Regions from separate parts of the Streptomyces sp. NPDC005774 genome, predicted to be linked through region 3. Evidence: predicted binding sites of a transcription regulator. Region 3 holds the regulator's gene; each other region holds the start of a gene.
The links. Region 3 encodes HrcA, which represses chaperone genes, less so after heat shock. Its sites were predicted from a motif close to TTNGCACTCNGNNNNNCNGAGTGCNAA; they were not measured.
Positions count from the first base shown of each region.

Region 1: groES (co-chaperone GroES) is a predicted target of HrcA. The motif match lies at 2,100-2,126, and genes of this name have one in related genera.
Region 2: ACFYQA_RS30755 (FmdB family zinc ribbon protein) is a predicted target of HrcA. The motif match lies at 6,389-6,415, and genes of this name have one in related genera.

Region 1 is NZ_JBIAIV010000001.1:225,240-235,793, forward strand. It holds gene ACFYQA_RS01145 (methyltransferase domain-containing protein) at 1-44, opposite strand, end outside; gene ACFYQA_RS01150 (polysaccharide deacetylase family protein) at 202-1,086, shown strand; gene ACFYQA_RS01155 (polysaccharide deacetylase family protein) at 1,221-1,928, shown strand; gene groES (co-chaperone GroES) at 2,273-2,581, shown strand; gene groL (chaperonin GroEL) at 2,699-4,318, shown strand; gene ACFYQA_RS01170 (DEAD/DEAH box helicase) at 4,548-6,800, opposite strand; gene brxD (BREX system ATP-binding protein BrxD) at 6,797-8,158, opposite strand; gene pglZ (BREX-2 system phosphatase PglZ) at 8,155-10,554, opposite strand, start outside.
Region 2 is NZ_JBIAIV010000046.1:31,335-41,888, forward strand. It holds gene ACFYQA_RS30740 (penicillin acylase family protein) at 1-2,577, opposite strand, end outside; gene ACFYQA_RS30745 (potassium/proton antiporter) at 2,823-4,349, shown strand; gene ACFYQA_RS30750 (MFS transporter) at 4,791-6,083, shown strand; gene ACFYQA_RS30755 (FmdB family zinc ribbon protein) at 6,426-6,764, shown strand; gene ACFYQA_RS30760 (S-methyl-5'-thioadenosine phosphorylase) at 6,843-7,685, shown strand; gene ACFYQA_RS30765 (hypothetical protein) at 8,058-8,567, shown strand; gene mscL (large conductance mechanosensitive channel protein MscL) at 8,709-9,197, shown strand; gene ACFYQA_RS30775 (hypothetical protein) at 9,225-9,401, opposite strand; gene ACFYQA_RS30780 (P1 family peptidase) at 9,499-10,524, shown strand.
Region 3 is NZ_JBIAIV010000018.1:7,795-18,348, forward strand. It holds gene ACFYQA_RS18280 (SpoIIE family protein phosphatase) at 1-239, shown strand, start outside; gene hemW (radical SAM family heme chaperone HemW) at 315-1,547, shown strand; gene ACFYQA_RS18290 (Uma2 family endonuclease) at 1,648-2,226, shown strand; gene ACFYQA_RS18295 (DUF3097 domain-containing protein) at 2,204-3,013, opposite strand; gene ACFYQA_RS18300 (MBL fold metallo-hydrolase) at 3,057-3,782, opposite strand; gene hrcA (heat-inducible transcriptional repressor HrcA) at 3,943-4,959, shown strand; gene dnaJ (molecular chaperone DnaJ) at 4,960-6,096, shown strand; gene ACFYQA_RS18315 (nitronate monooxygenase) at 6,355-7,428, shown strand; gene ACFYQA_RS18320 (16S rRNA (uracil(1498)-N(3))-methyltransferase) at 7,425-8,165, shown strand; gene ACFYQA_RS18325 (hypothetical protein) at 8,209-8,601, opposite strand; gene ACFYQA_RS18330 (hypothetical protein) at 8,766-9,269, shown strand; gene ACFYQA_RS18335 (S41 family peptidase) at 9,315-10,554, shown strand, end outside.

The DNA of each region.
Region 1 (10,554 bases), on a different contig from region 3:
AGCGGGGCCAGGGGCGGGGCGGAAAGGGGGGTGCGGTCGTTCACCGGCCCATTGTGGGTCAGGTGCGGGCCCGCTGTGGGCCAGTCGGTGGACGGTGTGCCGCCCGCCGCGGTGTCGGGCCGGGTGGGCGGCAGGTGACTGGGATGATCCGGCCCCATGCGAGTAGTAGGACAAAACGATAAAATGCGGTCAGTGGTGGGCATGCGGGCCGGTGCCGCCGCACTCACTCTCGCGACCCTCGCCCCTCTCGTCGCGGGCTGCGGCAAGGATCCCGCCGCCGTCCCGCCCGCGGGCGGTCAGCAACCCCTCCAGGCACCCCCGACCCGCGCACTCGACCCCTACGCCACCGAACTGCGCGCCGCGCACGCCGCGCGCACGGCCGTCGCGAAGCGCTGGGGGCTCAAGCGGGTGCCCCTGACCGCCCCGCCCGCCCCGGAGAAGAAACCCAGGATCACCACCCGTAAGGGCTTCGAGGTCGACGGCCACCGGAAACTGGACCTCCCCCCGGTCTTCACCACCGTCCCCACCGAGGAGAAGGTCGTCTTCCTCACCATCGACGACGGAGCCGAGAAGGACCCCGCGTTCCTGCGCATGATGAGCGAGCTGAAAATCCCGTACACCGCGTTCCTCAGCGACTACGTCATCAGGGAGGACTACGGCTACTTCGAGAAGATGCAGGACCGGGGCGTCGGCCTGCACAACCACACCCTGAACCACCCGTACCTGCCCGGCCTGTCCTACGCCCGCCAGAAGGGGGAGATCTGCGGCATGCAGGACGTCATCGAGAAACGGTACGGCGAGCGCCCCGTCCTCTTCCGCCCGCCGTTCGGCAACTACAACAAGGACACCCTGCGCGCGGCGAAGGCCTGCGGCATCGAGTACGCCCTGCTGTGGAACGAGGAGGTCTTCGTCGACCGCTGGGACTACCGCGAGTGGGACAGGGAGTTGCGCCCCGGCGACATCGTCCTCACCCACTTCCGGGGCCGCAACGACTGGAAGGGCACCATGCCCGACATGATCCGCCGCTTCCTGGACAAGGTCACGGCCGAGGGATACGCCGTGGGGCGCCTGGAGGACTACCTGTGACCCGGCGGGGGGCTGCCGCGGCGGTTCTCCTGGCGGCGGGTCTCATCCTTCCGGCGGTGCCGGCGGGCTGCGGCCCGTCCGGCGGGCCGCCGGACACAGGCCCGACGGTTCAAGGGGCCGGGGCGAAGGCGGGGATGGGGACGGAGGCGAAGACGGAGGTTGGGGCGGGAACGGAGGCTGAGGTGGGGAAGGGTCCTGGGGGCGGTGCAGGCCAGTCGTCCGGCCCCTCCGGTCCGAACCGCCCCGCTCCGGGCCGCCCGCCCGTCGTCGACCACGTCCCCACCCGGGACAAGGTCGTCTTCCTGACCTACGACGACGGCGCCGAACGCGACCCCCGCTTCATCGACCTCGTCCGCCGGCGCCGCCTCCCCGTCAGCATGTTCCTCACGGACAGCGTGGTGGGGCCCGGCTACGGCCACTTCGCCCGGCTGCGCTCGGTCGGCGCGAGCCTGCAGAACCACACCCTCGACCACCCCGCCCTGCGCGGCCTGCCCTATGCCGGCCAGCGCGCCGAGATCTGCGGCCAGCAGCGCAAGCTCACGTCCCGCTTCGGTATCCGCCCCCACCTGTTCCGCCCGCCCTACGGCACGTACGACACCACGACCCTCCGGGCCGCCGCCGACTGCGGCATCAAGGCGGTCGTGCTCTGGCGGGTCACCCTGGAGGGTGACGGCACCCTCACGTACCCCCGCGGCGCCCACCGCCTGGCCCCCGGCGACATCATCTCCGTCCCCGCGGGCGAGACCCCGCCGCTGACCCTTGCGGAACGGACTACGCGCTTGCTGCGCGAGCTGGAGGAGCGAGGGTTGAAGGTCGGGAGGCTGGAGGACTACGTCCGGTGAACGGGCCCGTCCGGGGGTACCCCTGCCCGTAGATCTGGGGCGGGCGAGGGCGAAGCCGTTCAGGCCGAAGCGGGGGCCCGGGGACGGCGGCTCCCGGGGGACGGTCATCCGAACACAGTCCGACTTTTCGGACTTGCGTACCCGGAAATCCTGGCGACGCCACGCGGTGAATTGGCACTCCGCTTGACCGAGTGCTAATCGCGGCCATAGTCTCGGGTCTGGCACTCCCCACTGGAGAGTGCCAACACAGCGACGGGCAGGTCCGGCACCCGCGACGACGGATCCACCTGGTCGCCACCTCAGACAGTTCACCCCGTGAGATCTCCGAAGGGGGAGGTCGGATCGTGACGACCGCCAGCTCCAAGGTTGCCATCAAGCCGCTCGAAGACCGCATTGTGGTCCAGCCGCTCGACGCCGAGCAGACCACGGCTTCGGGCCTGGTCATTCCGGACACGGCCAAGGAGAAGCCCCAGGAGGGCGTTGTCCTGGCCACCGGTCCGGGCCGCATCGAGGACGGTAAGCGCGTCGAACTCGACGTGACCGTCGGCGACGTCGTGCTCTACAGCAAGTACGGCGGCACCGAGGTGAAGTACAACGGCGAGGAGTACCTCGTCCTCTCGGCTCGCGACGTTCTCGCGATCATCGAGAAGTAAGTCACCTCGTAGCAGATTTGCTCCGAACTGCGCCCCTGGTCCCGACACGCTTACTGAGCCGGGGGCCCGGGGCGCAGTGTTTTCTCACCCCAGAATTCCGAGAGGGCTCCCGCTGCCATGGCGAAGATCCTGAAGTTCGACGAGGACGCCCGTCGCGCCCTTGAGCGCGGCGTCAACAAGCTTGCCGACACGGTGAAGGTGACGATCGGCCCCAGGGGCCGCAACGTCGTCATCGACAAGAAGTTCGGCGCCCCCACCATCACCAACGACGGTGTCACGATCGCCCGCGAGGTCGAGGTCGAGGACCCGTTCGAGAACCTCGGTGCCCAGCTGGTCAAGGAGGTGGCGACCAAGACCAACGACATCGCGGGTGACGGTACGACCACCGCGACCGTGCTGGCCCAGGCGCTCGTCCGCGAGGGCCTGCGCAACGTCGCCGCCGGCGCCTCCCCGGCCGCCCTGAAGAAGGGCATCGACGCCGCGGTCGCCGCGGTCTGCGAGGACCTCCTGGCCTCGGCCCGCCCGATCGACGACAAGGCCGACATCGCCGCCGTCGCCGGGCTGTCCGCCCAGGACCAGCAGGTCGGCGAGCTCATCGCCGAGGCGATGGACAAGGTCGGCAAGGACGGTGTCATCACCGTCGAGGAGTCCAACACCTTCGGTCTGGAGCTGGACTTCACCGAGGGCATGGCCTTCGACAAGGGCTACCTGTCGCCGTACTTCGTGACGGACCAGGAGCGCATGGAAGCCGTCCTGGACGACCCGTACATCCTCATCACGCAGGGCAAGATCGGCTCCATCGCCGAGCTGCTGCCGCTGCTGGAGAAGGTCATCCAGGCCAACTCCTCCAAGCCGCTGCTGATCATCGCCGAGGACGTCGAGGGCGAGGCCCTGTCGACCCTGGTCGTCAACAAGATCCGCGGCACGTTCAACGCCGTCGCGATCAAGGCCCCGGGCTTCGGCGACCGCCGCAAGGCGATGCTGCAGGACATGGCCGTCCTCACCGGCGCCACGGTCGTCTCCGAGGAGGTCGGCCTCAAGCTCGACCAGGTCGGCCTGGACGTGCTGGGCTCCGCCCGCCGCGTCACCGTCACCAAGGACGACACCACGCTCGTCGACGGCGGCGGCAAGAAGGAGGACGTGACCGGTCGCATCGGCCAGATCAAGGCCGAGATCGAGTCCACGGACTCCGACTGGGACCGTGAGAAGCTCCAGGAGCGCCTCGCGAAGCTCGCCGGCGGCGTGTGCGTCATCAAGGTCGGCGCCGCCACCGAGGTGGAGCTGAAGGAGAAGAAGCACCGTCTGGAGGACGCCATCTCCGCGACCCGCGCCGCGGTCGAGGAGGGCATCGTCTCCGGTGGTGGCTCCGCGCTCGTCCACGCCGTCAAGGTCCTCGAGGGCAACCTCGGCAAGACCGGCGACGAGGCCACCGGTGTCGCGGTCGTCCGCCGCGCCGCCGTCGAGCCGCTGCGCTGGATCGCCGAGAACGCCGGCCTCGAGGGCTACGTCATCGTCTCCAAGGTCGCCGAGCTCGAGAAGGGCAGCGGCTACAACGCCGCCACCGGCGAGTACGGCGACCTGGTCAAGGCCGGCGTCATCGACCCGGTCAAGGTCACCCGCTCCGCCCTGGAGAACGCCGCCTCCATCGCCTCCCTCCTCCTCACGACCGAGACCCTGGTCGTCGAGAAGAAGGAAGACGAGGAGCCGGCCGGCGGCGGCCACGGCCACTCCCACTGAGCACCGCGCTCGTAACGGACGTCGGTGACCGACGCCCGTAGCGGACACGAAGGCCCGGTACCGCTGCCCAGCGGCGCCGGGCCTTCGTGCTGCGCCCGTGCTCGCACCCGGTATCGATGTCGGTACGCGGTGCGGAGGACGCCGACTGCGACGACGAGCTGATCGAGGAAGCGGCGTCCGTGGTCGCCAGGACGTTGTCGTAGGAGGGCGACTCCGCAGGCGGGTTCTGTCAGCCGTCCTGTCGCAGCAGGAACCGGACCGGTTCAGCCAGTGCCGCCCGTGCGCCTTCGGCGTCCTCCAGCCGAGCGGCGAGGGTGGCCTCCGCCAGCCGCGCGGGCAGCGCTTCCGCGAACTTCAGCCCCCGCACGGCGTGCGGGTCCACCTCGGGCAGGGTCAGTCCCGTCCCGGCGTCCTCCACCGCCGCCCGCCACGACTGCGGGGTCGCGTCCTCGCGCAGCCGGACGAAGCGGTCGTCGACCGTCCGGTGCCGCAGGACGACGGAGGGAAGCGAGGCGGCCAGAGTGGCGTTCGCCCGGTGCCCGGCCCAGGTCCACCAGCGCACGTCGTCGGCACCTCGGCGGGTGATGACCGTGCCCGTCGGATGCACCACGTCCAGGTGCTTCTCCCGGGCTTCCGCGAGCTTCGCCTCCGCCCGACGGGTCAGGAGCACGGGAGGGCTGCCCCCGAGCAGCACATCGCGTACGGCACGGGCCAGGGTGAACGACCGGACGCGATGCGCCCCGAAGCCGCTCCACTTGGCGCGCCCGCCCTCGTCCGCGGGCTCCACGAAGCAGCGTCTGCGCCGCCAGTCGATGTACGTCACCAGCCAGCTGCGGCCCGCCAGAAGCAGCTTGCGCGGGCCGTCGGTCTCCTCGGTGAGCAGGTCCGGGTCGGTACGGCCGATCTCCGTGCGCCCGCTGAGCACGGTGAACTCGGGCGGTGCGGTGAACGAGGCCGTCAGGTTCATGAAGTGCCGGTGCCCGAAGCGGCGTTCGGCCTCGGGTCCGATGAACAGGGTGCCCGAGTCCCGCTCCAGGTAGCCCTGTTCCACCAGGTGCCGTACGACGGGTTCGGCGGCGGCACCGAACACGCCGAGACCGCCCCACCACTCCTGCCACAGGTTCTCCCCGACGCGGTGCTCCTGGAGGCACAGTGCGAGCAGTTGCTGGGCCACGAGATGCCGCGGCTCGGGAGGTGGGATCACCGGCTCCACCCAGCCGCGCGACCAGGCCAGCAGCAGGGCCGCGGCGGCCAGGAAACCCTCGTCGTCCAGGGCGAGGAAAAGGCAGTTGCGGTGGGTGCCGGGACGGCGTCCGGTACGGCCGAGGCGCTGCAGGAACGAGGCGACCGTGGCGGGTGCGTCGAGTTGGACGACCCGGTCCAGGTCGCCGACGTCGATGCCGAGTTCCAGGGTGCTGGTAGAGACGATGACACAGTCGCGGGCCTCGGCGAACGCCTCCTCCGCGCGCCGCCGTTCGTCGGTGGAGAGGGAGGCGTGGGAGAGGAAGGTGGTCACGCCGCGCAGCCGGAGCTGCTCGCCCAGTTCCTCGACGGTGCGCCGGCTCTCGCAGAAGACCAGGCGCTTCTCACCCTTGTGCAGGGCGGAGATGACGGTGGCCGCGTTGGCGACGGAGCCGACGTAGTCCAGTTCGATGTCGCCCGGCGGCACACTCGCACCCGGCGCATCCGTACCCGATGTACCCGGCGCATCCGTACCCGGCACACCCGTACCCGGCACACGCGTACTCGGCGTACCCGGCGCGTCCGGCGCGTCCGGCGCGGAGAGTCCGGCCCGCACCTCCGGTCTGGGCAGCGCGACACCGGGCGCGATGACCTGCCCCGGCCGTCGCCCCCGCCCCGACCCCTGGAGCCAGTCCAGCAGCTCGTGGGGGTTGCCGACGGTGGCGGACAGCCCGATCCGCTGCACCGGCCGCTCGACGAGCTTCTGGAGCCGTTCCAGTACGGCGAGCAGATGCCAGCCGCGGTCGTCGCCCGCGAACGCGTGCACCTCGTCGACCACCACGCTGTGCAGCCCGGAGAAGAACGCCCGGTGGTCCACATGGGTGCTGACCAGCATGGCCTCCAGCGACTCGGGCGTGGTGAGCAGGAGGTCGGGGCGCTGGGTCAGGATGCGCCGGCGCCGGCTCGAGGCGATGTCGCCGTGCCACAGTTCCGCGGTCCGGCCCACCCAGCCCGTGTACGTCTCCAGCCGGGGGTGCAGGTTGTTGAGGAGGGCCTTCAGCGGGGTGACGTACAGGATGCCGGTGCCCTTCCACCCGTGCCGCCCGGCGCGGGTGAGCAGGGGGAAGGCGGCGGCCTCCGTCTTGCCGCCGGCGGTGGGGGCCAGCAGTACGGCATCCTGCCCGGACAGCAGGGGTTCGATCGCCTGTTCCTGGAGTGGTCTGAGGGAGCGCCAGCCCAGCGAGTTGACGATGTGGTGGGTGAGGATCGGGTCGAGCAGGTCCAGCGCGTCGGCGCTCACGGCAGCTCCAGCTCCACGTCTCCGGCGTTCGCGGCCGCGTTGCGTTCCACCTCGTCGAGTTCCGAGGTGTTCACGGTGAGCGTGTAGTGGGTGCGTGGGTCGAAGTCGTCGAAGGTGTCGATGCGGTCGAGGATGTCGGCGACCAGTTTCCGCAGGTACAGCCGGGGCGCGATGCCGGCCTTGCCGCCGAGCGATCCGGTGACGGCACGGGCCAGTTCGTCGAGGTAGGCGTCGTCGGCCCGTGCGGTGATCCGTTCGGGGTGGCGGGCCGTGGCCTCGTACACCCCGCGTACCTTGCGGCCCAGTTGTCCGAGGGAGGCCAGGTCGAAGCCGGTCAGGCGCAGTTGGACGGCGCGCGGGGAGTCGAAGCGCGGGTCGGTGGTGAAGTCGGTCGCCAGCCGTTGGGCGAGTGGTGCGAGGCGTTGCACGCCCTGCTGTCCGTCGTAGAAGGCGGGGGTGCCGGTGATGACGAGGAACAGGCCGGGGAAGCGGCCCGCGTCGATCTCGTCGAGGAGTTGGCGCAGGGCGTTCAGGGACTTCTCCCGTACGTCGCCGCGTACCCGCTGGAGGGTCTCCACCTCGTCGAGGACCAGCAGGAGGCCGGGGTGTCCGCAGTCCCGCAGGACGGTCAGCAGGCCCTGGAGGAAGCCGAGCGCGGCGAAGTGGTCGAGGTCGCCGCGTACTCCGGCGGCCCGCTTGGCGGCGGCGGCGACGGACTTCTGCCCGCCGAGCCAGGCGATCAGCGCCTCGGCCCGCGCGCCGTCCCCGGCGGCCACGGCCTCGCGGTAGCCGCGCAGTGCGGCGGAGAAGGCGGGTGTGGTGCGGGCCACGTCCGCGAGCCGCCGTTCCAGCAGTTCGTCGACGGCACGGGCGAGCCCGGCCTCGTCGTTCTCGTCGGCGTCTCCGGCGTCGAGGACCTCCTCCTCCAGCGCGTAGAACCAGGAGTCGATCACGGCGCGCAGCGCGGAGGCCGGGTGTGTGGAGGTGGTCAGGCGTTCGGTGAGCCGCCGGTATACGGTCTCCAGGCGGTGCAGCGGCGTCTCCGTCTCGGAGATCTGGACCTCGCTGACGGCCAGGCCGCGCCGTTTCGCCCGCTCGGCCAGCCAGCGCGCGAAGAAGGTCTTGCCGGAGCCGTACTCGCCGCGCAGCGCGTGGAAGGCGGAGCCGCCGCGTACGACGGTGGCGAGGTCGTCGTCGAGGGCGTCCGCGAACCGCTCCAGGCCGACGGCGAACAGTCCGAGCCCCTGCTGCGGCACGGTGCCGCGGCGCAGGGCGTCGACGACGTCGCGGGCTCGGGCGGCGCTGATGCCGGGGGTGCTTGGCGCGTGCGGGGCCGGGGGCGGGATCGGGGTGCTCACGGGGCGGTGCCTTCCGGGAACTGCTGGCGCAGCAGCTCCCTGTCGAGGTGGACGGTGCGCCCGGACTCCACCAGTTGGAGCACGGGGTAGCCGTCGATGTTGAGGAGCCGTTCGAGCATGGTGACGAACCGCTGGGGGTTGCGTTCCGACTTGCCGGTGGCGGCCTGGGCGGCGGCGGCGACGGCGGCGGGGGAGAGTTTGCCGCCGGCTGTGAGCAGGGCGTCGAGCACGGCGGCCACGGCCGTGTTGCCGGGCGCGTTGCGCACGAACTCGCGCTGTGTCTCGAACGGCTTGCTGCGTACGGTCTGTTCGCCGACCGTGCCTCGCCCCGGCTGGGAGAACAGGCTTTCGTGCTGCGGCTGCTGCTTGCGGCTGCCGCCGCCCTTGCCGCCGCCACCTCTCTTGCCGCCGCGGGGGGCCGGTGCGGGTTCCTGCGGCTGTGCGGCTTCGGCGTCCCCGCGCCACCACTCGGGGGTGGTGTTCTCCGCGGGCAGGGCGGTCCAGCCGGCGGGGATCTCGATGCCGGCTGGGACGAACGCCAGGACGGGCACGGTGACTTCGGCGAGCGAGGCGCCTCCGTGGTATCCGGCCTGGCGGGCGGTGTAGCGCAGGTCGTCGCGCCAGGCGGCGGTGATCCGCCCGCCCGCGGTCCGTACCCGCGGCCCGGTGAGTTCTACTTCTCCGGGCCCGGCCGGGCCGGTGCGCCAGCGGGCGCCCTGCACGCCCTCGGACACGGCGGGACCGGACTCGCGGGGGCTGCGGTCCAGGATGTGCCCGTGGTCGGAGACGAGCAGGACCGGCCGGCCCGCGCCGCGGGCGGCGTCGAGCAGGTCGGCCAGTTTGGCGATGTCGGTCGGGCGCCAGCGGGCGCGCCCGTTGTCGCGTCCGTCGGCGAGCGCGTCGTCGATGGTGTTGACGATCACGCCGATGACGCGTCTTTCGTCGGCGAGGGCTTCGAGGAGGGCGGGGGCGAGCCGGTGCCCGGCCGTCCCTTCGTAGCCGCCCTTGTGGAAGAGCACGGCTTCGCGGTGCCGTTTCTTCCAGAAGGCGGTGAACCCGGCGCGTTCGGTGTCCTGCCCGCCCTCGGCGGGGGCTCCGCTCAGCAGCGAGGCGCGGCTGATCCGGGTGAGGGTGGGCAGCATGGCGACGGCGGCGAGGCGGCCGGGGCGGCGGCCCACCGGTGAGGCGGGGACGATCTCGGTCCAGGACCGCGGGGCGAGCCCGGCGGCTAGTTCCACGGCGACGTCGGCGCTCATCCCGTCCAGGACGAGCACGAGGGGCCGGCCGCCGTCGCGGGCCAGTGGTGCGGCGGCCTGGGCGAGCACGTCCTCGATCAGCAGCGCCCCGTGCGGTGCCTGCTGCGAGGCGGCCTCCGTCCAGATGGCCAGGGTCGCGGCGAACGACTCGTCGAGCTGTCGGCGCCGGTCGCGGACGCGGCCGATCAGCCGGTGGTACGCCTCTCCGATCCCGCTGTCGCGTGAGGCGTCGCCCTCGGCGAGGATGCCGGTCGCCAGGTCCACCCAGCCGGTGGACTCCAGGTGGTGGCGCACGCTTCTGCCGACGGATTCCTGCGCGGCTTGCGGGCCGTCGAGCCAGCGCAGCAGGCGTACGGCGGTACGGGCGCGTTCGGTGGAGTCCGCGTGGAGAACGGCGAGCTGGTGGTCGGCGAGGTCGCGCAGCGCGGTCCGCGCGGGGCCGGGCCGCCCGTCGAGCGAGGCGGCGAGGGTCCGTAGCCGGGCCCGGTAGCCGGAGGGCAGCAGCCGGTCCCCGGCGAGCAGCCCGGTCAGGTGCGCGGTGTCGGCGAGCCGGTCGGCGCGTTCCAGCACGGCCAGGACACGGGCCCGTGCGTCCGTGCCCGCGCTGCCGCCCGCTTCCGCCTGGGCGATCCACCGGGTCAGGACGCCGGTGGCGGCCGACGCGTAGGGGGCGAGCGCGTCGAACGAGCCGAGGGCACGTCCGAAGAGCGTGCCGAGCGCGAATCCGGCGTCGGCGGCGGCCGGGCAGGTCAGGGCGGCCGATGCCAGCGCGCCCAGGGGCAGGGCGTCGGCGCCGCGTCCGTCGGCGGCGAGTGCGAGCAGCGTGGGCGCGGCGGGGCCGGTCACCTCCTCCAGCCAGGTGGTGAGACCGGTTCGCTCCTGCTCCGGCAGTTCGGCGAACCGCCGGGGACCGGCCGGTGTGCGGCTCCAGTCGAAGAGGGTGTCGGCGTCCAGGTCCAGCGATTCGTCGCTGGTGTCGCCGAGGCCGACGCGGGCGGCGAGCAGGGCGCGCAGGGCCCGGTTCCGGGTGAGGACGGAGCCCGCCCGGGGCCAGCCGCCGGACGGCTCGGCCTCCAGGAGGGCGTCGAGGAGCCAGTTCTCGCGCACCATGCGGGTGTCCAGGTCGCCCGCTCCGAACAG
Region 2 (10,554 bases), on a different contig from region 3:
GAGCTTCCAGGGGCCGCGGTTGAGTGCGTACTGCACGAAGCCGGGGCCGGCGGTGCCCAGGGTCTGGTTCTTCAGGAACAGGCGGTGCAGCCTGCCCCAGCTCCAGGTGTCGATGTCCTTGCCGAGCTTGGCGGTGAGTTCCCACCGCGCGTCGACCATGGCACGCCTGAACAGCTCGTCACGGTTCTCCGCGGCTTCGCGGGTGCCGGACTCCGGGGTCGTCCACCAGTCGCTGTCCTCGTCCTCCATCAGCGTGCGGACCACCTCGAACCAGCGGTCGCCGCCGTCGGGCTGGGCCTGGTCCGCCTCGCGCAGACCGCACTCGCGGACCTTGACGCGCTCCTCGGCGGGGCCGACCGGGTCGACCGGGTCGACCCACAGGCACTGGCCCTTGACCCGTACTTCCTTGGGCAGCTTGTGGCCGAAGGCGAGCTTGAGGGTGTTGCGCCAGACGGAGTTGAAGTAGGCGGCCGCCGCCGAGTCGGCGTCCTGGGTGTAGTCCCAGCCCTCCAGCAGCTTCTGCGCCTCGCGTACGGCCGGGTCCTTGACGTCGATCTTGAGCAGTTCGGGCACGAGCAGCTTGGCGATGGAGCTGCTGTTGTCGAGCTGCATCTGCCGCATGTCGTCGGTGGAGATCTTGCCGCCGTCCTTGATCTTCGACTGGATCAGATCGTTGATCCGCTGGCTGCGGGCGCCGTAGCCCCAGTCGGTGGTCAGGGTGTACGGGTACGCGTCGGGATCGACCACGGCCTGGTTGGCGGTGACGATGTAGCCGCGGTCGGGGTCGAACTCGTAGGGCAGTTCGTCCTGCTCGATCCAGCCGGTCCACTCGTACTCGGGGTTCCAGCCGGGTGCCGGGATGGAACCGTCGTGGCCCTCCGCGCGGGTGGGGATTCTGCCGGGCAGCGTGTAGCCGATGTGGCCCTCGGTGTCCGCGTAGACGAGGTTCTGCGAGGGCACCTCGAACAGGGTGGCCGCCTCGCGGAAGCCGTCCCAGTCCTTCGCGCGGTTGATCGCGAAGACGGAGTCCATGGTGCGTCCGGCGTCCAGCGCGGTCCAGCGCAGGGAGACGCCGTAGCCGTCGCCCCGGTCGGGTGCGGCGGAGTCGACGGTGGCCTTCTTGCCGGTCCGCACCAGGTCCTTGGACCGGTCGGAGAGCAGCGGGCCGTTGTTGGTCTCCCGGACGACGATCTTCCGTGAGTCACCGCCGGCGACCTTGATGGTCTCCTCGCGGGACTTGAACGGGACCACCTTGCCGCCGTACTGGTAGCCCTCGCCGGTGATCTTCTCCAGGTAGAGGTCGGTGACGTCGACCCCGGAGTTGGTCAGGCCCCAGGCGATGTCCGCGTTGTGGCCGATTATCACGCCGGGCAGGCCCGCGAAGGTGTAGCCGGAGACGTCGTACTGGCACGTGGCGGAGACGCTGCGGCAGTGCAGGCCCATCTGGTACCAGACGGACGGCAGTGCGGGCGACAGGTGCGGGTCGTTGGCCAGCAGCGGCTCACCGGTGATGGTGTGCTGCCCGGAGACGACCCAGGAGTTGGAGCCGATGCCGTCGCCGTTGACGCCGACGGCGGTCGGGAGGTCCTGCAGGACCTGCTGGAGACCCGTCATCTGGCCCTCCAGACCGCTCCCGGTGCCGGCGGTGCCGCCTGCGGTGCCCGCGGTTCCGTCCGCCGTGCCCGCTCCGGACGCGCCCTCCACGCCGGTGCCGGGGTCCACCGTGCCGGCGCCCGTGCCCGGGTCGACGCCGGTGCCGTCACCCGTGCCGCTGCCACTCTCCCCGCCGCCCGACTCGTAGGTCCCGGTGAGCTCGTTGTACTGGCCCTCCTGCACCACCGGCTTGTTCCGGCTGTACGGGTACGCCGGGTACAGGTCGGCGATCTGCTCCGGGTCCAGGCGGCTGGTCATCAGGGCGCGGTCGATCTCGTCCTGCATGTTGCCGCGCAGGTCCCAGGCCATCGCCTTCAGCCAGGCCAGGGAGTCCACCGGCGTCCACGCGCCGGGCTTGTAGTCGTTGGTGAAGCCCAGCGCCGCGTACTCCAGGGAGATGCCGGCGCCGTCCTTGCCCTCCAGATACGCGTTGACGCCCTTGGCGTAGGCGTCGAGGTACTTCTTCGTCGCCGGGGAGAGTTTCTTCTCGTACTCCTCCTTCGCGACCCGGTCCCAGCCCAGGGTGCGCAGGAATTCGTCGGTCTCGACCTGGCTCTTGCCGAACATCTCCGACAGGCGCCCGGAGGTCATGTGCCGGCGGACGTCCATCTCGTAGAACCGGTCCTGCGCCTGGACGTAGCCCTGCGCCATGAACAGGTCCTCGTCGGAGGAGGCGTAGATCTGCGGGATCCCGTAGCCGTCACGCTTGACGTCGACGGGACCCGCCAGGCCTTCGAGGGTGATCGAGCCCTTGGTCTGCGGGAAGGAGGCACGCACGGTGCTGACCGACCAGTACGCCCCGTAGACGACACCACCGATCAGTGCCAGCACCAGGACGAACACGATCAGGCGGGCTTTGCGCCCCTTTTTCCTGCCGGACTTGCCGGGCTGCTGACCCGTGGAGGCGGTGGTATTGGGGGGCATCGCTGTCCTTGCTGTCCTTACGCGAGCGGCAGGGCGGGCTGTGCTTTTAACTGAGCGCTGGAGCAACGATAGGCGCAGGGCCCTCCGCCACTTGACGCGGAGTCGGGTACCAGCACGGACTGACGTTCGATGATGCCAGGGGCACGCGTCAAGAAGGCGTCAAGACTTAGGTAAGGTAACGAAGCAGTTGCCGTGAACGCGCCGGTCACCCGGGCCCCGGACAGGAGCTCGGGTGCACCGCGCGGGTGCCAGTGAAGGGAACGTCCACGACTGTCCACCACCTCAACCAGCTCCTGCTCGTCTGCTCGCTGGTCCTGCTCGTCGCCGTCGCGGCGGTCCGGATCTCCTCGCGCAGCGGGCTCCCCAGCCTGCTCGTCTATCTGGGCATCGGCGTCGCCATGGGCCAGGACGGCCTCGGTGACATCCAGTTCGACAACGCCGAGCTGACGCAGGTCATCGGATACGCGGCCCTGGTCGTGATCCTGGCCGAGGGCGGCCTGGGCACCAAGTGGACGGAGATCAAACCCGTCCTGCCCGCCTCCGCCGCCCTCGCCACCGTCGGTGTCGCGGCGAGCGTCGGTGTCACCGCGACGGCCGCGCACTTCCTGATCGGGCTGGAGTGGCAACAGGCGCTCATCATCGGCGCGGTGGTGTCCTCGACCGACGCGGCGGCCGTCTTCTCCGTACTGCGGCGCATTCCGCTCCCCTCGCGGGTGACGGGCACGCTGGAGGCCGAGTCCGGCTTCAACGACGCTCCCGTGGTCATCCTGGTGCTCGCCTTCTCCACGGCCGGTCCGATCGAGCACTGGTACGTCCTGCTCGGCGAGATCGCCCTGGAACTGGCCATCGGCGCCGTCATCGGAATCGCGGTGGGCTGGCTGGGTTCCCTGGGGCTCAGGCACGTGGCGCTGTCGGCCTCCGGCCTCTACCCGATCGCCGTCATGGCCATCGCCGTCACCGCGTACGCCGCGGGCGCCATGGCCCACGGCAGCGGCTTCCTCGCCGTCTATCTCGCCTCGATGGTGCTGGGCAACGCCAAGCTGCCGCACTGGCCCGCCACGCGCGGATTCGCCGAAGGGCTCGGCTGGCTCGCGCAGATCGGCATGTTCGTCCTGCTCGGCCTGCTGGTCTCCCCGCACGAACTGGGCGACGACATCGTGCCCGCACTGATCATCGGGCTGGTGCTGACCGTGGTGGCCCGCCCGCTGAGCGTCGTCCTGAGCCTGGCGCCGTTCCGGGTGCCCTGGCAGGAGCAGGCGCTGATGTCGTGGGCGGGGCTGCGCGGTGCCGTGCCCATCATCCTGGCGACGATTCCGATGGTGGAGGGCGTCACCGGCAGCCGGTCGATCTTCAACGTCGTCTTCATCCTGGTCGTCGTCTACACCCTCGTCCAAGGGCCGACGCTGCCGTGGCTGGCCCTCAAGCTGCGCCTCGGCGAGGACGCGGAGGCCGCCGACCTGGGCATCGAGTCGGCGCCCCTGGAGCGGCTGCGCGGACACCTGCTGTCGGTCGGCATCCCGGAGGGGTCGCGGATGCACGGTGTGGAGGTCGGCGAACTGCGGCTGCCGAAGGGGGCGGCCGTCACGCTCGTCGTGCGCGGGGGCACCTCGTTCGTTCCGGGGCCGACGACGATGCTGCGGCGCGGGGACGAACTCCTCGTCGTCGCCACCGACCCGGTCCGGGACGCCGCCGAACGCCGCCTCCGCGCGGTGGGCCGCGGCGGCAAACTGGCCGGCTGGCTGGGGACGGACGGGGCGCGGCCCGGGGGGTGACCGGACGGGCGGAACCAGGGGCCGAAACGTCGCTTCCGGCGTCGTTCGCGTCGCCTTCACGCCGACTCCCACGTCGCCTCTCGCGCTGCGGTGTGCGGGTCGGGTCGGGTCGGGTCGGGTCGGGTCGGGTCGGGTCGGGTCGGGTCGGGTCGGGTCGGGTCGGGTCACGATCCACCATTCACAGGGACACGGCCTCCCTGTGCCCGCTTTCACAGGGTCACAAGCACCTGACACCTGTGGATACCTGGAAGCGCCTGTACCATGCGAACGGTACCCAGATCGAACCAACTCTGCCTGACGCAGAGCTGGCGCGACCGTATGGCGGCCGGCGCGCCCTGAGCTGTGGCACCGGCATCTACCGCAGTCAGCGCAAGAGGACAGCTCTCGGCGCGCCCGACATCAAGGGCCCACGCGCCACCAGGCGGCAGAAAGGCACGGGCCGTGGCATCCACGGTCACCACGTCGAAGGACTCTGCGGCCACCTCCCGTCCGGGATACGGCCGACTGCTGCGCACGCGCGGCGCCTGGACGTTCCTGCTCCCCGGCTTCGCGGCACGCCAGCCGTTCGCGATGCTCACCCTCTCCATCGTGCTGCTGGTGCAGCACACCACCGGTTCGTACGGCGTGGCCGGCGCCGTCGCGGCGGTCACCGGCGTCTCCATGGCCGTGTTCGCGCCCTACAGCGGCCGGCTCGCCGACCGCTACGGACAGCGCGCCGTCCTCGTCCCCGGCGTCCTGGTGCACACCCTGTCCGGACTGGCCCTGACCGCGCTGGCGCTGAACGGCGCCCCCCTGTGGGCGTTGTTCGCCGCCGCTGTGCCCACCGGCGCCTCGGTGCCCCAGGTCGGGCCCATGGTGCGCGCCCGCTGGGGCGTGAAGCTCAAGAACTCCCCGCTGATGACCACGGCGGCGGCCTTCGAGTCCGTCACCGACGAGCTGACCTTCGTCGTCGGACCGCTGCTGGCCACCGCCCTGTGCACGGCCGTGGACCCGGCGGCGGGCCTGATGACCGAGGCGGCGCTGACCCTGGTCGGCGGCCTGCTGTTCGCCGCGCAGAAGGGCACGCAGCCCGAGGTGGCCGCCCGGGGGCACGCGCGCGTGGAACACGTTCCCGCGCTCCGCGTCCCCGGGGTACGCGTCCTGATCGTCATCTTCCTGGGCATCGGATCCGTCTTCGGCGGTATGCAGGTGTCACTGGCCGCGTACACCGAGTCGATCGGCGAACCCGGACTGAACGGCGTCCTGTACGGCGTCTTCGCCGCGGGAAACATGCTCTCCGGCATCGCCTGCGGCGCCATCGTCTGGAAGGCCGCCCCCGAGCGGCGCCTGGTCATCGGATACGTGGCGCTCGCGGTGACCGCCTCCGCCCTGTGGACCGCCCACTCCGCGCTGCTCCTCGGTGGGCTCGGCCTGCTGGTCGGCATGTGCATCGCGCCCGCCCTGATCACCGGATACACACTGGTGGACGACCTGGTCCCGGCCGGTGCCCGCACCGAGGCCTTCACCTGGCTGACCGGCGCGGTGGCACTCGGCCAGGCCGCCGCGGTCACGGTCTCCGGGCAGTTGGAGGACAATCTCTGGTCCGGTGCCGGGTTCCTGGTGCCGATGGGCGGCACGGTGCTCGCCCTGGTGACACTGCTGACCCTTCGGTCACGGCTGGTGCCGCCCCGGGCGACCCGCGAGGTCACGCGCGGCGCGGCCCGGCGCGATCCCGTCGCAATCAGCGATCGGTGATCGGTGAGCAGCGAGATGCGAGCAGCGAGATGCGAGATGTGATCAGTGAGATGTGACGCACTCGCAGACCGCCGCACAGGCCGTCGCACAGGCCCGCCGGGTTTACCCAGGCACACGCGCGGAGCCGTGACAACACCACCGATGCGGCTCCCCGCCTGGGAAGCCACGCCGCAAAGCGCGTCCGGGACACGCGCCGAGCACGTACGGAGGCCCGTCCTCATGAGGGTCACGCTCCGGCTGCCGCCCGTGGCGGGGTGACGCACGTTACGCCGATCACTTGCGGCACGGGTTACCATTGGCGATCGTTAGCACTCATCGAGTGAGAGTGCCAGGAGGAAGACAGTGCCCACCTATCAGTACCAGTGCACCGAGTGCGGCGAGGGCCTCGAGGCGGTGCAGAAGTTCACCGATGACGCTCTGACCGAGTGCCCGGACTGCCAGGGGCGCCTGAAGAAGGTGTTCTCGGCGGTCGGCGTTGTCTTCAAGGGCTCCGGCTTCTACCGCAACGACAGCCGCGGCTCCTCGTCGAGCAGCACCCCGGCGTCGAAGGCGTCCGGTTCGTCGACGAGTTCCTCCTCGGACTCCTCGTCTTCTTCCTCGGGCTCCGGCTCGAGCTCGGGCTCCGGCTCGTCGTCCGGGTCCGGCAGTTCCAGCAGCACCGCCGGCAGTACCGCCGCCTGAGGCCGAATCCTTACGGGACCCCGTCGTCGTCGGACGACGGGGTCCTCGGCGTTTCCGGGGCCGGTTAGGGTGCGGAGCATGGCGAACAAGGCGAACGTCGAGATCGGCGTGATCGGCGGCTCCGGTTTCTACTCCTTCCTCGACGACGTGACCGAGGTCCAGGTGGACACCCCCTACGGGGCGCCCAGCGACTCCCTTTTCCTCGGTGAACTGGCCGGCCGACGGGTCGCCTTCCTCCCCCGGCACGGACGCGGCCACCATCTGCCGCCGCACCGGATCAACTACCGGGCCAACCTGTGGGCGCTCAGGTCGGTCGGCGCGCGCCAGGTGCTCGGGCCGTGCGCGGTGGGCGGACTGCGGCCCGAGTACGGGCCGGGGACACTGCTGGTCCCGGACCAGCTCGTGGACCGTACGAAGTCCCGGGCGGGCACCTATTTCGACGGGCTGCCGCGGCCCGACGGCACCGTCCCGAACGTCGTGCACGTGTCGCTGGCCGACCCCTACTGTCCCGCCGGCCGGGCCGCCGCCCTGAAGTCGGCGCGCGGTCGGGACTGGGAGCCGGTGGACGGCGGCACGCTGGTCGCGGTCGAGGGGCCCCGCTTCTCCACCCGCGCCGAGTCGTTGTGGCACCAGGCGCAGGGCTGGTCGGTGGTGGGCATGACCGGCCACCCCGAGGCGGCGCTCGCCCGTGAGCTGGAGCTCTGCTATACGTCCCTGACCCTGGTCACCGACCTCGACGCCGGTGCCGAGGCCGGCGAGGGCGTCTCGCACGACGAGGTGATGCGGGTGTTCGCGGACAACGTGGACCGGCTGCGGAACGTGCTCTTCGACGCGGTGGCGGCGCTGCCGGCGACCGAGGAACGGGACTGCCTGTGCGCCTCCGCGCTGGGCGGGATGGATCCGGGGTTCGCGCTGCCGTAGGGCTGCCGCCGCGGGGCTCGCGACGCACGGCCGGGTCGCGACGCACGGCCGGGTCGCGGCGCACGACCGGGTGAGGGAGTTTTCCCCAGGCCGTGGTCTGTCCACAGGCTCCGGCGGAGAACGGCGGGAAGCCCCATCGTGGGGTCCGCAAGCCGATCCCTCGTCGCAGGTGGTGCTCCCGTGTCGTTTCCGCCGTCGTTCCCTCCCCCGTCTCTGCGTCAGCCCTCGCTCCGGCCCCTTCCCTCCTCCGCCCGGTCCACCTTCCATTCCTCCCCCTATTACTCCGCCCCCTCGCCGACTCCCTCGGCTTCCCCCTCCCGCCCCGCCGTAGTTCCGTACCCGCCCGGGGCCGGTGTCCCCCCACGGTGCGAGGTGCCGCACTTCGCACCGGTGCGGGTGCGTGGCGGACTGTTGCGGTCGGCCCGGGCGGCCCGGCACCGGAGGCGGGTGGCGGCGGCCGGTCTCGCCGTCACGGCAGTGGCACTGGTGGCGGCGGGCGGCCCCCGGGAGGCAGACCGGTCGCGCGGGCATCCCGAGAGCGCTTCGAGCACGTATGCCGGGCCGGCGGTGTCCACGGGAGACCGTGTCGCACGGGCACGGCGCGCGGGAGCGCGTGTCACGGCGCCGGTGCGGATCGCCGACGCCGCCACCGTGCGACTGCTGCGGCCGGGCGACCGGGTCGATGTCATCGCCGCCGAGGAGCGGGTGACAGGCGGTGAGGCCCGTGTGGTCGCGCGTGGGGCGCGGGTCACCGAGGTGCCGAAGACCCTGGAGGACATGGGCACGGGCGGGGCCCTGGTGGTGCTGTCGGTTCCGCGGGCCGCCGCGGCCGACCTCGTCGGCGCGAGCGCCACAGCACGGCTGGCGGTGACCCTGTGGTGAGCGGTTCCTTCTCTGCCGATTTCGCGGGTGTCGTGTCGAGTACCTCGTTCGAAGGACCCAAGTGGACCGTCCGGTGGGGCGCTGACATAGGTTGCGGAGCGTTTGATCCCCCACGTCACCCATACAAGATGGAGCTCCGGGTTGAGCGAGAAGAACGAAACCGGCGTCTGGCAGGGCTTCAAGGCCTTCCTGATGCGTGGGAACGTCATCGACCTGGCCGTCGCCGTGGTCATCGGCGCCGCCTTCACCAACATCGTCAACGCGGTGGTGAAGGGCATGATCAATCCGCTGGTCGGCGCCTTCGGCACGCAGAACCTGGACAGCTACAGCTCGTGTCTGAAGGGCTCCTGCAAGGGCACCGGCGATGCTGCGACGGGCGTCAAGATCCTGTGGGGTTCGGTACTCGGCGCGACGCTCCAGTTCGTGATCACGGCTGCGGTCGTCTACTTCCTGATGGTGATGCCGATGGCCCGGTACCTGGCCCGGGTCGAGGCCCGCAGGAAGGCGAAGGAAGGCGCGCAGGAGATCATCGAGATCTCCGAGCTCGAGGTGCTCAAGGAGATCCGCGACGAGTTGGTCGCGCAGCGCGGCTCGGGTCGTGGCCAGGGCCCGGGGTACGGCGAGCGATAGCCGGCACCGGCCTGCACGGCTCCCGGGTCAGATGTGGTGGGGCGGCTTCTCGTCGAGGAAGCGTTTCAGGTCCGACGCACTGTCGCCGGACGGACGGTCGCCCCACCCCCGGTCCGTGTCGTCCGTGGACTGCTGGTCCAGCGGGTCGTCGAAGACCAGCGCGGGCTTCGGCTCGCGCGGCCGGGGATCGGGGGCAGTGCTCATACGACCAGAATACGGCTCCGGCGGAACCTACCCCCGACAGCGACTGTTCCCTGGTGGCGACTCCTTGCTCCGGCGGTGACCGCGCGAGACTGACGCCATGACTGTTGACGCTCTGACCGATGTGGCCGGTGTGCGCGTGGGGCACGCGACCCGTACCGGAGACGGCCTGCTCACCGGCACCACGGTGGTGCTCGCGCCCGAGGGCGGGGCCGTGGCCGCCGTGGATGTGCGTGGCGGCGGTCCCGGTACGAAGGAGACCGACGCGCTCGATCCCCGCAACCTCGTGCAGCGGGTCGAGGCGGTCGTCCTGACCGGGGGCAGTGCCTACGGACTTGACGCGGCGTCCGGGGTGATGGCCTGGCTGGAGGAGCGGGGGCGCGGGGTGCGCGTCGGCCCGGATCCCGCGCACGTGGTGCCGGTGGTGCCGGCCGCCTGCGTCTTCGACCTGGGCCGGGGCGGGGACTTCCGGGCCCGGCCGGACGCGGCCACGGGGCGCACGGCGGTCGAGGCGGCAGCGGCGACCGCGCCGGGGGAACGGGTACCGGAGGGGTGTGTGGGCGCCGGCACGGGGGCCGTGGTCGGAGCGGTGAAGGGCGGGATCGGCACCGCGAGCACGATGCTGGACTCGGGGATCACGGTGGCCGCGCTGGTCGTGGCCAATGCGGCGGGCTCGGCACTGGACCCGGAAACGGGGACGCTGTACGGCGAGTTGTTCCGGGGCGGCCGGGTATTCCATCCCGATCCGGAGGTACACGAGGCGGCGCTCCGGCGGCTCGCCGGCCTCGCGGAGCGGAACGGGCCGCAGCCGCTCAACACCACGCTCGCGGTGGTCGCCACCGACGCGGACCTGTCCAAGGCGCAGGCGCAGAAGCTGGCCGGCACCGCGCACGACGGCATCGCGCGGGCGGTACGGCCGGTGCATCTGCTCAACGACGGGGACACGGTGTTCGCCCTCGCCACGGCCACCCGCCCGCTCGACACCGCGAACCCTCTCGCCCTGAACGAGATCCTCGCTGCGGGCGCCGACTTGGTGACCCGCGCGATCGTACGGGCCCTGCGCGCGGCCGATTCGGTGGACGGACCGGGCGGAGTCTGGCCGTCGTACGAGGAGCTGTACGGATAGCTGCACGGGTAAGCCGTACGGGTAGTTGTG
Region 3 (10,554 bases):
CCAGTGAGACCTTCGAGGTGCGCTCCGGCGACACACTGCTCTGCGTGACCGACGGCGTCACCGAGCGGCGCTCCGGCTCCCGCCAGTTCGACGACGGGGACGGGCTCGCCACGGCGCTGGCCGGGTGCGTGGGACTGGACGCCGAGCTGACAGCGGAACGCATCCACCGGCTCGTCCACGAGTTCGGCGCGCGGCCGCCGGCCGACGATCTCGCCCTGCTCGTGCTCCAGGCGGACTGACATCCGCGACGCGGAAAGGAGACGCGGAAAGGAGGCGCGGGAAAGGACCAGGGCCGGTGCGGGACAATGGAGCACATGCCTTCCGCACTCCCCGACGGCGAGCCCGTCCCCGCCGACGGCGCGCTCCCCGCGTTCGCGCTCGCCGGGGCCGCCGACCGCCCCCTCGGGTTCTACCTGCACGTGCCGTACTGCGCGACCCGCTGCGGCTACTGCGACTTCAACACCTACACCGCCACCGAGCTGCGCGGCAGCGGGGGAGTCCTGGCGTCCCGCGACAACTACGCCGACACGCTGACCGACGAGGTCCGCCTGGCCCGCAAGGTGCTCGGCGACGACCCGCGCGAGGTCCGCACGGTCTTCGTCGGGGGCGGCACGCCCACCCTGCTGGCCGCCGACGACCTCGTACGGATGCTGGCCGCGATCCGCGACGAGTTCGGGCTCGCGGCGGACGCCGAGGTCACCACGGAGGCGAACCCGGAGTCGGTCGACCCCGCCTATCTGGCCACCCTGCGCGAGGGCGGCTTCAACCGGATCTCCTTCGGCATGCAGAGCGCCCGGCAGCACGTACTGAAGATTCTCGACCGCACGCACACCCCCGGCCGCCCGGAAGCGTGTGTCGCCGAGGCGCGCGCGGCGGGCTTCGAGCACGTCAACCTCGACCTGATCTACGGCACCCCCGGCGAGTCCGACGACGACTGGCGGGCCTCGCTGGACGCGGCCCTCGGCGCGGGCCCCGACCACATCTCGGCCTACGCCCTGATCGTCGAGGAGGGCACCCAGCTCGCCCGCCGCATCCGGCGCGGCGAGGTCCCGATGACCGACGACGACGTCCACGCCGACCGGTACCTGATCGCCGAGGAGACCCTGTCGGCGGCCGGATTCGACTGGTACGAGGTGTCGAACTGGGCCACCTCGGACGCGGGCCGCTGCCTGCACAACGAGCTGTACTGGCGCGGCGCCGACTGGTGGGGCGCAGGCCCCGGGGCGCACTCGCACGTGGGCGGGGTGCGCTGGTGGAACGTGAAGCACCCCGGCGCGTACGCGGCCGCCCTGGCCGAGGGCCGCTCACCGGGTGCCGGGCGCGAGATCCTCTCCGAGGAGGACCGCCGGGTGGAGCGCATCCTGCTGGAACTGCGCCTCAAGGAGGGCGTCCCGCTGTCCCTCCTCCGCGCGGAGGGGCTTCGGGCCGCCGACAGGGCCCTCACCGACGGTCTGCTCCAGCAGGGCCCGTACGACGAGGGGCGAGCCGCGCTGACGCTGCGGGGGCGGTTGCTGGCGGATGGGGTGGTCCGGGACCTGGTGGATTGATCACTCGGCGGAGTGAATCACCACGGAACGCGGGTTCGGTCCCTAACCTGGTTCGTAGGCTGCCGCTAAAAGGACGCGGCGGATGTGGAGGGCCACGGAGATGACCGCTGTGGACGAGCGTGGGATGACCAGGTTCTTCGAGGAGTTCGAGCCTCCTGAGGGGGTCAGGGCCGAGCTTCTCCGGGGGGAAATCGTGATGATGGCCGGTCCCGATCTTGTGCACAACATGATCGTGGAAGATGTCCTGGACCAGATCCCGCGCAAGCAGTGGGCCCGCCTTCAAACCCAGGACGTCGACATCGTCGACGAGGCCAGCGAGCCCGTACCGGATCTGGTGGTTCTCAAGCGTGATGCCACGCCCGAGGCGGGGCGTCTGCTGCCGTCCGAGCTGATCACGCTGGTGGTGGAGGTCGTCTCCAAGACCAGTGTGGTGCGGGATTACCTCGTCAAGCGGTCGATCTACGCCGCCGGCAAAGTTCCCGCGTACCTCATCATCGACCCGATCATGGAGCACTGCGTCCTGCTCACGATGCCCGTCGGAGAGGGGGACGCAGCCGACTACAAGGCACAGATGAAGCTGGACTTCGGTGATCGACTGCCGCTCGACATGCTGGGCGTCGGCCTGGACACCAGTGAATTCGGCACCTTCCCGGGCGTCAGGCCCCACCGCTTTCCGTGACGAAGTCGATCAACTCCTCGACCCTGCCCAGGAGCGCCGGCTTCAGATCCTTGTAGGACCGCACCCGCCCCAGAATGTGCTGCCAGGCGGCCCCCGTGTTCTCCGGCCACCCCAGGGCCCGGCACACCCCCGTCTTCCAGTCCTGGCCGCGCGGGACGCGTGGCCACGCCTCGATGCCCAGGGACGACGGCTTCACCCCCTCCCAGACGTCGATGTAGGGGTGGCCGACGACCAGGGCGTGCTCACTGGTGACCGCCTCGGCGATCCGCGACTCCTTCGAACCCGGCACCAAGTGGTCCACCAGGACCCCCAGCCGTGCGTCCGGGCCCGGACCGAACTCCTCGACGATCGCCGGGAGGTCGTCGACGCCCTCCAGGTACTCCACGACCACGCCCTCGATGCGCAGGTCGTCGCCCCACACCTTCTCGACCAGTTCGGCGTCGTGCCGGCCCTCGACGTAGATGCGTCCGGCACGCGCCACGCGCGCGCGTGCGCCCGGGACGGCCACCGAACCGGACGCCGTACGGGTCGGCCGGGGCGGGCCGGAGGCGGGCCGCACCAGTGTCACCACGCGCCCCTCCAGCAGGAAGCCGCGCGGCTCCAGCGGGAACACGCGGTGCTTGCCGAAGCGGTCCTCCAGGGTCACCGTGCCCGCCTCGCAGCGGATCACCGCACCGCAGAATCCGCTGCCGGGCTCCTCCACGACCAGACCGGGCTCGGCCGGCACCTCGGGGACGGGCCGGGACTTCTTCCACCCAGGGGTCAGGTCAGGAGAATACTGGCGCATTCTGATGACCATAGGAGAAGCAGGTCCCCGTTCGGCCGAAGACTCAGCCCGACACGCCGCCACGAGCCGCGAGGGCGTCGCGCTGGGCCCGTACGAACGCCGCGTCCACCGCCGCGCCGTGGCCGGGAACGTACACCGCGTCCTCGCCGCCCAGGGCCAGCAGCCGGTCCAGGGCACCCGGCCACTGCGACGGCACGGCGTCGGGACCGGCCTGCGGCTCGCCGGACTCCTCCACCAGATCGCCGCAGAACACCACCTCCGGGTCGCCGGGTACCAGCACCGCGAGATCGTGCGCCGTGTGCCCCGGGCCCACGTTCGCGAGGAGCGCCCGCCGTCCGCCGCCCAGATCGAGCGTCCACTCGCCGGACACCGTGTGCCGGGGGCGGACCAGCGCGTCCACCGCCTCCCGGGCCGCCCGCGCGTCCAGACCGTGGCGCTCCGCGTCCGCGCGCAGTTCCTCGCGCCCCCGCGCCAGCACCGTGTCCAGGCCCACCGCGCCGAACACCTCCGCACCCGCGAACACCGCCGCCCCCAGCACATGGTCGAAGTGGGGATGGGTGAGCGCGAGATGCGTCACACGCCGCCCGGCGAGCGCCTGCGCCTCGGCCCGCAACCGCGCGCCCTCACGCAGGGACGAACCGGCGTCCACGAGCAGCACCGCGCCGGTACCTACCACGAGCCCCGCCGTGCAGTCCCACACCGGAAGCCGGCACCGCCCCACTCCCGGCGCCAGCCGTTCCCATCCCGACTCTTCCCAAGCCACCGTCATACCGCGACGCTAACGGCCTACGGCTTTCGTCGCGCGACGGTGCGGGACCGGCCTTGCCCGGGGAGTACCCCCCGGCCGTACACTGAGCGGGGAGACTGGCACTCGCGTGCGAAGAGTGCCAGGGAAGGTACCGGGCGGACGGTTTGAGGAGGTATGCGTGATGCTCAGTGAACGCAGGCTCCAGGTGCTGCGCGCCATCGTCCAGGACTATGTCGGTACCGAGGAGCCCGTCGGCTCCAAGGCCCTCACCGAGCGGCACAACCTCGGCGTCTCCCCGGCCACCGTGCGCAACGACATGGCGGCCCTGGAGGACGAGGGCTTCATCGCCCAGCCGCACACCAGCGCCGGGCGCATCCCCACCGACAAGGGCTACCGGCTCTTCGTGGACAAGCTCGCCGGCGTCAAGCCGATGACCGCGCCCGAGCGGCGCGCCATCCAGAACTTCCTCGAGGGCTCCGTCGACCTGGACGACGTCGTCGCCCGCACGGTGCGGCTGCTCGCGCAGCTCACCCGGCAGGTCGCCGTCGTGCAGTACCCGTCGCTGACCCGTTCGACCGTGCGGCACGTGGAGCTGCTCCCGATGGCGCCCGCGCGCGCCATGCTGGTGCTGATCACGGACACCGGGCGGGTCGAGCAGCGCATGGTCGACTGCCCGGCGCCGGTCGGCGAGGCGACCCTGGCGGATCTGCGGGCGCGGCTCAACAGCCGTGTCGCGGGCCGCCGTTTCACCGACGTACCATCCCTCGTCGAGGACCTCCCCGAGGGATTCGACCCCGAGGAACGCGGTACGGTCTCGACCGTGCTCTCCACTCTCCTGGAGACACTGGTCGAGGAGAACGAGGAGCGGTTGATGATCGGCGGCACCGCCAATCTGACCCGCTTCGGACATGACTTCCCCTTGGTGATCCGGCCTGTTCTGGAGGCGCTCGAGGAGCAGGTCGTGCTCCTCAAGCTGCTCGGCGAGGCGGAGGATCCGGGCGTGACCGTCCGTATCGGTCATGAGAACGCCCACGAGGGACTCAACTCCACGTCCGTCGTGTCGGTGGGCTACGGTTCGGGCGGCGAGGCTGTTGCCAAGCTCGGCGTGGTCGGACCGACACGCATGGATTACCCGGGAACGATGGGAGCGGTACGCGCAGTGGCACGGTACGTCGGACAGATCCTGGCGGAGTCGTAAGTGGCCACCGACTATTACGCCGTGCTCGGCGTACGCCGGGACGCGTCGCAGGAAGAGATCAAGAAGGCCTTCCGGCGACTCGCCCGCGAGCTGCATCCGGACGTCAACCCGGATCCGAAGACGCAGGAGCGGTTCAAGGAGATCAACGCCGCCTACGAGGTGTTGTCGGACCCGCAGAAGAAGCAGGTATACGACCTCGGCGGCGACCCGCTCCAGCAGGCCGGCGGCGGTGGCGCGGGCGGCTTCGGCGCGGGCGGCTTCGGGAACTTCTCCGACATCATGGACGCGTTCTTCGGCACGGCGTCGCAGCGCGGTCCGCGCTCGCGCACCCGCCGCGGCCAGGACGCGATGATCCGCCTCGAAGTCGAGCTGGACGAGGCCGCGTTCGGTACGACCAAGGACATCCAGGTCGACACGGCGGTCGTCTGCACCACCTGCAGCGGTGAGGGTGCCGCACCCGGCACCACCGCGCAGACCTGTGACATGTGCCGTGGCCGGGGCGAGGTCTCGCAGGTCACGCGGTCCTTCCTGGGCCAGGTCATGACCTCGCGCCCCTGCCCGCAGTGCCAGGGCTTCGGCACCGTCGTCCCGAACCCGTGCCCGGAGTGCGCGGGCGACGGACGGATCCGCTCCCGCCGCACCCTGACGGTGAAGATCCCGGCCGGTGTGGACAACGGCACCCGGATCCAGTTGGCCGGCGAGGGCGAGGTCGGCCCCGGCGGCGGCCCCGCCGGCGACCTGTACGTCGAGATCCACGAGCTGCCGCACCACATGTTCCAGCGGCGCGGCGACGACCTGCACTGCACGGTCACCCTCCCGATGACAGCGGCCGCCCTCGGCACCAAAGTGCCGCTGGAGACGCTGGACGGCATGGAGGAGGTCGACATCCGGCCCGGCACCCAGTCCGGCCAGTCGATCCCGCTGCACGGCCGGGGCGTCACGCATCTGCGCGGCGGCGGCCGGGGCGACCTCATCGTGCACGTCGAGGTGCAGACCCCGGGCAAGCTCGACGTCGAACAGGAGCGTCTGCTGCGCGAACTCGCCAAGCTCCGTGGCGAGGAGCGACCGTTGGGCCAGTTCCAGCCGGGCCAGCAGGGCTTGTTCTCCCGCCTGAAGGACGCCTTCAACGGGCGCTGACACGCGCTGAGGGGTACGGGCGGGCGGACACCGGACGGGTGCTTTCCGCGGGGACCGGACGAGGTCTCCGCGGTGCCCTCCCGGAAGCGTGCCGCGCCAAGGGCGGGGTCGGCTTCGGATCCGCGGCCGGACCGTTTCCGGCCCTTCTTCGACCCGCCCCGGCCCGCCCCCGACCCGCTCCCTGATCCGTCTCCGATCCATCTTTGATCCGTCCTGATCCAATTCGGAGATGTCCGAAGGACGTGGCAACATGCCGTCATGTCCTTGGCCCTCACCGACCTCCTCCGGCGCCCCGTGGTGCAGGCCCCGATGGCGGGCGGAGTCGCCGTGCCGCAGCTCGCCGCGGCCGTGTCCGAGGCGGGCGGACTCGGGTTCCTGGCCGCCGGGTACAAGACCGCGGACGGGATGTACCAGGAGATCAAACAGCTGCGCGGGCTGACCGGGTTCCCCTTCGGCGTCAACGTCTTCATGCCGCAGCCCGAGACGGCCGACCCCGCCGCCGTCGGCGTCTACGCCCACCAGCTGGCCGGTGAGGCCCCCTGGTACTCCACCGAGCTCGGTGACCCCGACTGCGGCCGCGACGACGGCTACGACGCCAAACTCGCCGTCCTGCTCGACAACCCGGTGCCGGTGGTGTCGTTCCACTTCGGCGTGCCCTCCCGTGACGTCCTGGACGCCCTGTGCCGCGCCGGCACGTTCACGCTGGCCACCGCCACCACCCCCGACGAGGCGCGAGCCGTTCAGGAGGCGGGCGCCGATGCGGTGATCGCGCAGGGCATCGAGGCCGGCGGCCATCAGGGCACCCACCGGGACGACCCTGAGGCGGACGGCGCCGGCTTCGGACTGCTGTCCCTGATCAGCCAGGTGCGGGAGGCCGTGGACATCCCGGTCGTCGCGGCCGGAGCCATCATGCACGGCAGCCAGATCGCCGCCGTCCTCGCGGCCGGCGCCTCGGCGGCCCAGCTCGGCACGGCGTTCCTCGCCACCCACGAGTCCGGCGCGCACGCCCTGCACAAGCAGGCGCTGACCAACCCCCTGTACGCCCGCACCGAACTGACCCGCGCCTTCTCCGGACGCCCGGCCCGCGCACTGGTCAACCGCTTCCTGCGCGAGCACGGCCCGTACGCGCCCGCCGCCTACCCGGACGTCCACCATCTGACCGCCCCGCTGCGCAAGGCCGCGGCCGCCGCCGGGGACCCGCAGGGCATGGCGCTGTGGGCGGGACAGGGCCACCGGATGGCCCGCGAGCTGCCCGCCGGGCAGCTGGTGGAGGTGCTGGCCGCCGAACTCACCGCCACCCGGAACGCGTTGTCGGCGGGAGGTGCCCGATGACCGCCCCGGTCTTCGTCGTGGACGACTTCGGCACGGACGGCTCCGGCCGGCATGTGCTCGACGGCCCCGAGGGACGGCACGCCGTCTCCGTGAAACGGCTGCGGGCCGGGGAGACCGTCGTCCTCACCGACGGCGCCGGCCGCCGGGCCGAGGGCGAGGTGACCGGCACCGAAGGCAAGGACCGGCTGATCGTGTGCCTCGGCGACGTCGTCGAGGAACCCGTGGAGTCGCCCCGGCTCACGGTTGTCCAGGCCCTGCCCAAGGGGGACCGGGGCGAGCTGGCCGTGGAGACGATGACCGAGGTCGGCGTCGACGCGGTCGTGCCGTGGTCGGCGTCGCGCTGCGTCACCCAGTGGCGGGGCGAGCGCGGGCTGAAGTCCCTCGGCAAATGGCGGGCGACGGCCCGCGAGGCCGGCAAGCAGTCCCGCCGTACGCGCTTCCCGGAGGTCGCGGACGCGGCCACGACCCGACAGGTTGCGTCACTTCTCGCCGAAGCGGACTTCGCCGCCGTCCTCCACGAGAGCGGCACCGAACCCCTCGCGAGGGCCGAACTCCCCGTCTCCGGCACCATCGTGTTGGTCGTCGGTCCCGAAGGCGGCGTCTCGCCGGAGGAGTTGGAGCTCTTCGCGCAGGCCGGCGCCAAGCCCTACCGTCTGGGCCGCAGCGTCCTGCGCACCTCCACCGCCGGCACCGCGGCGACGGCCGTACTCCTGGCCCGCACGGGCCGCTGGTCGTGACGGTCCGCTGGTCGTGACGGTCCGGGCCCCTGCCGGGTCCCGGTCAGCGGTCCGCCGTGCGGCCGGCAGCGACGGCGGGGAACAGCTCCCAGCCGTCGAGCTCCGCGGACCCGGGCCCGGATTCGGCCCCGGGGAGCAGCCCGTGCCTGGCCGCCTCGTCGATGAAGGCCCGTACGACACCGGGCTCGTGCAGGTTCAGCGCCCCCTGGCCCCTGACGGCCACGCACCCCGAGTGGAGGAAGCCGTCGGGGACGAAACGTCCCTCGCCGCCCCGGAACACGAGGCGCGTCGTCCTCCCGTCCCGGTGCAGTGCGAGCACCTCCTGACAGGGCCCCTCGGTACTGTGCCGATGGCGCACCGACCACAGACAGACGGCTGTTCCACCAGCGACGGGACCGTCCACGACGAGTTTTCTGAGCCGGCGTTCGCTGCGCATCCGCCCACGGTAGTGCGCGGTGGCCGTATGCGCCCTACCGTCACGCCCGGGACGGTGGCAGGCTGCCGTTCATGGCGTCCAAGAGGGCACTGACAGGGAGTTGGCGCGGGCTCCGGCCGAGGCCTTGGCCAAGGGCCCGGCGAGGGGCACGGTGGCGGCGGCCGGTGCTGGCCGTGGGGTTCGCCGTGGTTGCCGTGGGCGGGGCGGTGGCGTGCGAGCCGGGCTCGGTCGGCTCGGCCGCGGTGGCGCTCACGACCGACGAGACGGTCACGAAGGAGCTCAACCGCCAGAAGGACGGCGTGCGCTGGCTCAGCTGCACCGCCTCCTACGGGAACGACGCGAGCGCGTCGTCGCGGTCCGCGAGCGCGAGCGAGAGGACCGTGGCCACCGTGGACTGCGACGGGGAGACCGAGGGCGGCAAGGAGATCACCGTCACCGGGAAGATCACCCACGCCGTCAACGGTGCCTGTGTGCGCGGGGACATCACCGCGAAGGTGGACGGCAAGCAGGTGTTCCGGGTCGACGGCCTGGGCGACTGCGACGCCACCAGCCCGCCGGCGGTGGGCGAGCCCACGGCCCGCGGCCCGCGGCCCACCGTCACGGTCACCGTCACGACGACCGTGTGGTGCGACCAGTACCCCTCCTGCCGCCCTGTCGAGGGCAAGTGATTCAAGCCCCTGTCCACGCCGACCGTGCTTGCATAGGGTGATCGGGTGACACAGCCTGTATCGATTGCCTCCGCCGCCTATTTCCGGTTCCCGCATCTGCACGGCGAGTTGGTCGCCTTCACCGCCGAGGACGACGTGTGGCTCGCCCCGCTCGACGGCGGCCGTGCCTGGCGGGCCAGCGCCGACAACGTGCCGGTGACGACGCCCCGCATCTCGCCCGACGGCACCACCGTCGCCTGGACCTCCACCCGTGACGGCGCCCCCGAGGTGCACGTCGCGCCGGTCGAGGGCGGCCCAGGCAGGCGCCTGACGCACTGGGGGAGCATGAAGACCCAGGTGCGCGGCTGGACCCCGGACGGGAAGGTCCTGGCGCTCAGCACCCACGGCCAGGCCAGCCTGCGCCGCACCTGGGCCCGTGCGATCCCCCTCGACGGAGGACCCGCCACCACGCTGCCCTACGGCCCCGTCGGCGACATCGCCCACGGGCCGCGCACCGTCCTGCTGTCCGCGACGATGGGCCGCGAGGCCGCCTCGTGGAAGCGCTACCGGGGCGGCACGGCGGGCAAGCTGTGGATCGAGCAGGAGGCGGGAAACACCGAGGCCACCGAGACCACCGGAGCTCCCGAAGACACCGCGCCCTCCGGAGAGTTCGTCCGCCTGCACGCCGACCTCGACGGGAACATCGAGTGCCCGATCTGGGTGGGCATGGGGGTCCCCCCTGTTCGAGCGGAGCCGAGGACGTGGGGGAGGATCGCGTTCCTCTCCGACCACGAGGGCACCGGCGCGCTGTACTCCTCCCTCGCCGACGGGTCCGACCTGCGCCGGCACACCCCGATCGGGGGCACCTCCCGCTCGAGCGAAGCCGAGAGTGGGGGAGGGTTCTACGCCCGGCACGCCGCCACCGACGGCACCCGCGTCGTCTACTCCAGTGCCGGGCAGCTGTGGATACTGGACGATCTGGACGGCGCCGAGCCCCGCCCGCTCGACATCCGGCTCGGCGGCCAGCGCGTCGACCTCCAGCCGTTCCCGGTGAACGCCGCCCGCTGGTTCGGCTCCGCCTCCCCCGACCACACCGCGCGCGGCAGCGCCGTCTGCGTGCGCGGCACCGTCCACTGGGTCACCCACCGGGCGGGGCCCGCCCGCGCCCTCGCCGCCACCCCCGGCGTCCGCGCCCGGCGCCCGCGCACCTTCCGCGCGGACGGCGAGGAGTGGGTGGTGTGGGTGACGGACGCCGACGGCGACGACGCCCTGGAGTTCGCCCCGGCCACCGGCCTCACCCCCGGCG